Regions from separate parts of the Micromonospora sp. NPDC023888 genome, predicted to be linked through region 1. Evidence: riboswitches for the same ligand, from Rfam matches in the RefSeq annotation. Region 1 holds a riboswitch; the other holds the start of a gene.

Region 1 (3,525 bases):
GAACAGACCCTCGTCGGTGATGACCGGGGAGACCGGATGGACCCGGGGCCCGCCGTCGGCGCGGACCGTGGCCAGGTAGCCGAAGCCCGGCCCGTACTGCTGGAGGAGAACGCGGATCCCGTCGGCGAGTCGGGGCTCGTCGGCGGCGAATTCGGACCAGGAAGCCATGTGGGCATTCTATCGAACAAATGTACGAGCAGCGAGCTCGACGCGCTGGTCACCGGCACCGAATCCGGCGGGTTTGAGTCCCGCCGCTATGGTGGTCCGATGCTGCTCTCCGACCGCGACCTGGTCTCCGAGATCAAGGCCGGCACGCTGGGCCTGGAGCCGTTCGAGCCCACCCTGGTCCAACCCTCCAGCATCGACGTGCGGCTGGACCGGCTGTTCCGGGTCTTCAACAACCACCTCTACACCCACATCGACCCGGCGATGCAGCAGGACGACCTGACGTCGGCGGTCGAGGTGCCCGACGGGGAGCCGTTCGTGCTGCACCCCGGGGAGTTCGTGCTCGCCTCGACGCTTGAGGTCATCTCACTTGGCGACCAGCTCGCCGGCCGACTGGAGGGCAAGAGCTCACTCGGGCGGCTCGGGCTGCTCACGCACTCCACCGCCGGCTTCATCGACCCCGGCTTCTCCGGTCACGTCACGCTTGAACTCTCGAACGTGGCGAACCTGCCCATCACCCTCTGGCCGGGCATGAAGATCGGGCAGCTCTGCATCTTCCGGCTCTCCTCGCCGGCCGAGCACCCGTACGGCTCGGCGGTCTACGGCTCGCGCTACCAGGGGCAGCGCGGGCCGACACCGAGCCGCGCGTGGCAGCACTGGCGCACCTGGCCCACCCGCTGAACAGGTGACGACGAGGGCCCGCCGCGACGAATCGCGACGGGCCCTTCGGTCGGCACCCTCGATCAGCCGGGACGGCCGTAGCTGTGGATCGGACCGTCGTCGACCTTCTTCATCTTGATCGGTTGACCGGCCTGCGAGGCGTGCACCACCCAGCCGCCGCCGACGTACATGCCGACGTGGTGGATGTCGCTGTAGTAGAAGACCAGGTCGCCGGGGCGCAGGTCGGCCTTGCTGACGTTCTTGGTGACGCGGCTCTGCGCGGCGGCGTTGTGCGGCAGTGACACCCCGGCCTTCGCCCAGGCGGCGAGCATCAACCCGGAGCAGTCGTACGAGTTCGGGCCCTCGGCGCCCCAGACGTAGGGCTTGCCGATCTGCGCGCAGGCGAACTTGACGGCCGTGCCGGCGGCGCCGCCGGGGTAGCTGCCGGGGCAGGGCGCCGGGCGCAACGGACCGCCGCCGCCGCTGCCGTAGACCTTGAGGCGCAGCTTCTGCAGCTTGTCGATCTCGTCGTTGATCTGCTTCTTCTTCGCCGCCAACTGGGCCTCGGTACGGGTGAGCTGGGTCACCATCTCGTCGAGCGGCGCCTTCTGCCTGGCCAACTCGTCGCGCAGGTCGGCCACCTCGCGGACGTCCTGCTGCTGGTTGTGCGCGAAGCGGTCGAGCATTTCGAGCTGGCCGACCACCTCGCTCGGTGACTGGCTACCCAGCACCGCGTTGACGGTGAGCACGTTCTCGCCCTTGTAGGCGCGCACGGCCAGGGCACTCACCTTGTCCATCGCGACGTCGACCTGACGCTCAAGCGGGGCGATCCGGGCGGCCAGCGCCTGGGCCTGCTTGCGCTTGTTGGCGAGGTCGATCCGGGTGGCGTTGTGCTGTTCGATGACCGGTTCGAGTTTGTTCCAGTCGGCGTCGATCTGGCGTTCGATCTCGGCGACGGACGGGTCGGCGTGGGCCGCCGTGGCGCTGCCGGTCAGGACGACGGCGACGCCGGCCAGTGCGGCGAGCGCGGTGGTGAAGCGGGACCAGCGTGGGCGCGGCGCGATCGACGTGGGGCCGGCTGCTGCCGACCGCTCGGACGACGGCCGCGGGGCATGGAGTGCCACCGGGGTTCCGTACTCCTTCTTCCTGACCGCCTACCGGGTTAGCTGACGGGTTCGGGCGGGAAGTCGGCGCCCTACCGCAGTGGTTGCGGATTCACCCCGGGAGACATGGGTCCCCGGTTCGTTCGGAAACGACTCGGCGGTGTCGGTCCGTTACCGCCCGGGCTGGACGGAGCTGCTATCGGGCCGACGAATGACCAGAGTAGAGACGCTTGTTACCACTCCGCAACCCGTGCGGCCGTGACACTCCGTACCGATCGGAGAGGGTCACCGACCGTACGTGAAGATTTCTTTCCCGACGAGTCGATACATGGAAAGGTATTGACGCGGACTCCCGGCCGGCGCGAAGGTGGCCTCATCTTCACCCGCGAAATCTAGGGGGTTCGATGCACCATCCAACCCTGCTCGCCGGCCGGCGTGCACTGCTCGCCGCCGCCGTGGTCGCCGCCGCGACCGCGGTCCCACCACCCGCCAACGCCGCCGCGCCCACCGCCGACCGTCAGCAGCAGTACGCCGCCGCGGCGGCCGAGTACGGCGTACCGACCGACGTGCTGCTCGGCGTGTCCTACCTGGAGTCCCGCTGGGACAGCAACGCCGGCACACCCAGCACCAGCGGCGGTTACGGCCCCATGCACCTGACCGACGCCCGACACGTGGCCGCGCTGCCCGTGGGCGGCCACCACGACACCGGCACCGAGGACCCGCGCGGCGACGACTCCCGTACCGCGCTGGCACCCGCCCCCCGGCCGGCCGAGGATCCGGCGCCACCCGCCGCCGCGTTGCAGACCGTGGATGCCGCCGCCGCCCTGACCGGCGCGGCCCCCGACGCGCTGCGCACCGACCCCACCGTCAACATCCGGGGCGGGGCGGCGCTGCTGGCCTCGTACCAGCGGGAGTTGGGCGCGCCGGTCGGTGCCGGCACCGACCCCGCCACCTGGTACGGCGCGGTGGCCCGCTACGCCGGCGCGGACAGCGCCGACGCCGCGGCGGCCTTCGCCGACGAGGTCTTCACCACCATCGGCGCCGGCGAGTCGCGGGTGACCGACGACGGCCAGCGGATCACGCTGCCGGCCCGCGCGATCCGTCCGGAGCGCTCCTGGCTGGACCGACTGGGTCTGCGCCGGCTCGCCCGCCCGGACGGGCTGGAATGCCCCCGGACCATCTCCTGCGAGTGGATCCCGGCGCCCTACGCGGCGTTCGGCGACGGGGACTACGGCAACCACGACCTGTCCGACCGGCCCGCCCGGCAGAAGATCGAGTACATCGTCATCCACGACACCGAGGGAAGCTGGGCCACCACCCTGCAACTCGTCCAGGACCCGACCTACGTGAGCTGGCACTACACGCTGCGCTCCGTGGACGGGCACGTCGCCCAGCACGTCAAGACCAAGGATGTCGCCTGGCACGCCGGCAACTGGTACGTCAACGCCAAGGCGGTCGGGCTGGAGCACGAGGGCTTCGCGGCGCAGGGCACCTGGTACACCGAGGCGATGTACCGGACCTCGGCGAAGCTGGTCCGTCATCTCGCGTTGCGGCTGGGCGTCCCGCTGGACCGCCAGCACATCATCGGCCACGACAA
Region 2 (3,525 bases), on a different contig from region 1:
CGACGACCGCTACTGCATCGACGTGCTCACCCAGATCTCCGCGATCCAGGCCGCGCTCGACAAGGTGGCGCTGGGGCTGCTCGACGGACACGCCCGGCACTGCATGCACGAGGGGGCGGCCGAGGGCCGGGCCGACGAGATGGCCACCGAGATGATGGCGGCGGTCGGCCGGCTGATGAAGCGCGGCTGACGACACGCCCCGGTGTCGGCGGCGCGCCGAGATGCCGGTTTCCGGTCGGACGGGGCCGGGCACTGACCGTCGGTGATCGCGTGGTCGTCGGTCCGCGATCCGCCGCGCCCGGTCGCCGACTTTCGGCGACGACGCTGAACCGCGCGGCCCGCTGGCCCGTATCCCGCACCGGATCGTTGGGAGTCTCGACTTGGGTTCCGACCACGCCCGTCCCGCTCCGTCCGCCCCGCCCCGGGTGCGACGGATCCTCGTCATGACGGTGGTGCCCCTCTTCGTCGCCACCGTGCTCGCCGCGGCGCTGCTCTGGCCGCGCGGAGGAGCACCGCGGACCGACGGCGGAGCGGACGTGCCCCGCTACGCCGGCACGGTGACCCGGGTGGTGACCGAGCCATGCCCGCCGGTGCCGTCGAGCCCCGAGGGCACACCCCGGGTCGGCGCCGGGCCGTGCGGCACCGTCGACGTCCGGGTGGACGACGGACCCGCCGCCGGCCAGCAGGTGCAGACACCGGTGCCCGACGGCCCGGGCGCGCCACGGGTCGACGTCGGCGACGAGGTCATCCTGGTCGAGCTGACCGACCCGACCGATCCCGCCCTCAGCAACTGGAACATCGCCGAGCACCAGCGCGGCACCCCGATGGTGTGGCTGGCGGTGATCTTCGCCGCCGCGATCGTCGCGTTCGGCCGCTGGCGAGGTCTGGCCGCGCTCGCCGGGTTGGCGGCCAGCTTCGCCATCCTGCTCACCTTCGTGCTGCCGGGCATCGGCGCCGGCAGATCACCGCTCCTGGTGGCGGTGGTCGGCGCCGCCCTGATCATGTTCGTGGTGCTCTACCTGACCCACGGCGTCACAGCGCAGACCTCGGTCGCGGTGCTCGGCACCCTGGGCAGCCTGGTGCTGACCGGCGTGCTCGCCACCATCGCCACGGCGGCGACCCACCTCACCGGCTTCGGCAGCGAGGACGCGACGACACTGTCGATGTTCCAGGGCGACGTGGACCTGCACGGCCTGCTGCTCGCCGGGATCATCATCGGTTCGCTCGGGGTGCTCGACGACGTGACGGTCACCCAGGCGGCCACCGTCACCGAGCTGGCGAACGCCAATGCCGGGCTGACCCGTATGCAGCTCTACCGTGCGGCGACCCGCGTCGGCCGCGCGCACATCGCCTCCACCGTCAACACCATCGTGCTGGCGTACGCGGGCGCGTCGCTGCCCCTGTTGCTCCTGCTCACCGCCGACTCGCGGCCGATCGGGCAGATCCTCACCAGCGAGTTCCTCGCGCAGGAGATCGTCCGCAGCGCGGTCGCCACGCTCGGGCTGATCGCCGCCGTGCCACTGACCACCGGGCTGGCCGCGATCGTGACCGCGGCCGGGCGCGCCGAAACCACGCCGCCCGTCGACGCCGCCCGGCCGCGCCCCCGGGCGGACCGGGCGGAGGCGCTGGCCGCCCTCAACGCGCCGCGAACGAGGCGACCCGACGAGCCGGACCAGACGCGGGCCCGGCCCCCATCCACCGCCACCGACGGGTGGCCGGAGTCGAACAGGAGCACGGATACGGCATGGTGACACTCCTCAGCGTGACCAGATCGGGTCTTCCCCCTGAGAACCGCGTCACTGGTCACACAACGCTATGGCGAAATGACACTTTTGGTCGGCATCCAGGCGTAGCTCACCCAGTCGACTCTCGGGTAACCTCGCTGCCGGTTACCGATGAAGGCGCGAAGCGGCGCCTGCGGTGCCACCGCCCAATCGCCAACCGGCGAGCCGGGGACCCAGGTGTGTGGGGTGAATCCGCGTCAGCGGTAGGGGCCACTTCCGCCCCGAACCCGTCAGCTAACCCGGTCGGCGGTCGAGGGAAGGGAACATTGTGACGGCACCCCTACGCCGCTGGTTGACACCCGTGGTGGCCGTGATCGCCGCACTGACCGTGCTCGCCGGGCCCCTCCCGGCCCACGCCGCCCCGACGACCCCCACACCGTCCGGGCACGAGGAGGACGACGAGCCCAAGCTGCTCAACGACGTCATCGAGCAGGTGAACCGCGACTACTCCGCCGCCAAGTCCAAACTGGACAAGTCCAAGAAGCGGCAACTGGAGTTGGCGATCGAGGTGGACCGGGCCAAGGCCGACCTGGACGCGCTGGCGCCCCAGGTCGGGCAGATCGCCGCCCAGTCGTACCGCACCGGTCGGATCGGCGCACTCGCGATGCTGCTCGAAAGCGACGCCCCGGACACGTTCGTCCAGCGCGCCGCGATGCTCGACGAGATCAACATGGTGAACGAGAACAAGCTCGCTGAGGTCAACACGGTGAAGGCCCGTGCCGAGCAGGCCAAGCTGGCCCTCGACACCGAGGTCCGGGAGCAGCAGAAGCAGACCGCCGTGATGGCCAAGCGCAAGAGCGAGGCCGACAAGGCGCTCGCCCTGGTTGGCGGCAAGGGCTTCACCGGCGGTCTGGTGGACGCCACCTCGCCGGTCGCCCGGATCGGGCCGGGCCGCACCGCCGACGGTGACTGGAAGGCGCAGTCCTGTAGCGAGGATGACCCCACCACGTCCGGCTGCGTCACGCCGCGCACGCTGCACGCGTACAAGGAGGTCAAGCGGGCCGGCTTCAACCGGTTCGTCGGCTGTCACCGCAACGGCGGGCCGTACGAGCACCCGAAGGGCCGCGCCTGCGACTGGTCGCTACAGAAGAGCGGCTTCTCACCGTGGCACAACGAGGACACCCGGACGTACGGCAACAACGTCGCCGCGTTCCTCATCCGCAACGCCGACCGGCTCGGCATCTACTACGTGATCTGGAACCGGCAGATCTGGTTCCCGGCGACCGGCTGGAAGTCGTACAGCGGGCCGTCGAACCACACCGACCACGTGCACATGTCGATGCTCTGACCCGCAGCATCCTCCGTCGAGGGCCGTTCCGCGTCGCGCGGAGCGGCCCTCGACGCGTCAGGCGGCCGCGACCGGGTCGGCCGAGCCGGTCGGCACGTCGAGCGCCGCGAAGCCGGCCGGCACGGCGGCCACCGGGCGCACCGCTCCGGCGGCCAGCCGGTACGACACACCCACCACCGCGCACCGCCCCTGCGCCACCTCGTCGGCAAGCACCGGCGACTCCCGGAGCAGCGTCTCAACGGTCTGCGCGATGTGGATGTCGACGATGCCGTCGATGTCGTCCACACCCTCGGTCTCGGCCCGGCGCAGACTGGGCAGCACGGCGTCGACCACCGCACCCAGGTGCCCGGGAGGCTGGGTGCCGGTCGCGGAGGACTCCCGCGCCGCCTGCACCGCCCCGCACGAGTCGTGGCCGAGCACCACCACCAGCGGGGTGCCGAGGATGGTCACCGC

The links. Region 1 has a riboswitch for cyclic di-AMP ahead of AB0F61_RS15265 (NlpC/P60 family protein). Riboswitches for the same ligand answer to the same signal wherever they lie in the genome.
Region 2: another riboswitch for cyclic di-AMP. It lies ahead of AB0F61_RS24055 (hypothetical protein); the one in region 1 lies ahead of AB0F61_RS15265 (NlpC/P60 family protein).

The regions. Positions count from the first base shown of each region.
Region 1 is NZ_JBEZZW010000014.1:76,024-79,548, forward strand. It holds gene AB0F61_RS15255 (pyridoxamine 5'-phosphate oxidase family protein) at 1-168, opposite strand, end outside; gene dcd (dCTP deaminase) at 268-846, shown strand; gene AB0F61_RS15265 (NlpC/P60 family protein) at 909-1,949, opposite strand; cyclic di-AMP (ydaO/yuaA leader) riboswitch at 1,963-2,098, opposite strand; gene AB0F61_RS15270 (N-acetylmuramoyl-L-alanine amidase) at 2,333-3,525, shown strand, end outside.
Region 2 is NZ_JBEZZW010000029.1:66,899-70,423, reverse strand. It holds gene AB0F61_RS24065 (metal-sensitive transcriptional regulator) at 1-190, shown strand, start outside; gene AB0F61_RS24060 (YibE/F family protein) at 381-1,751, shown strand; cyclic di-AMP (ydaO/yuaA leader) riboswitch at 1,918-2,048, shown strand; gene AB0F61_RS24055 (hypothetical protein) at 2,053-3,072, shown strand; gene AB0F61_RS24050 (carbonic anhydrase) at 3,130-3,525, opposite strand, start outside.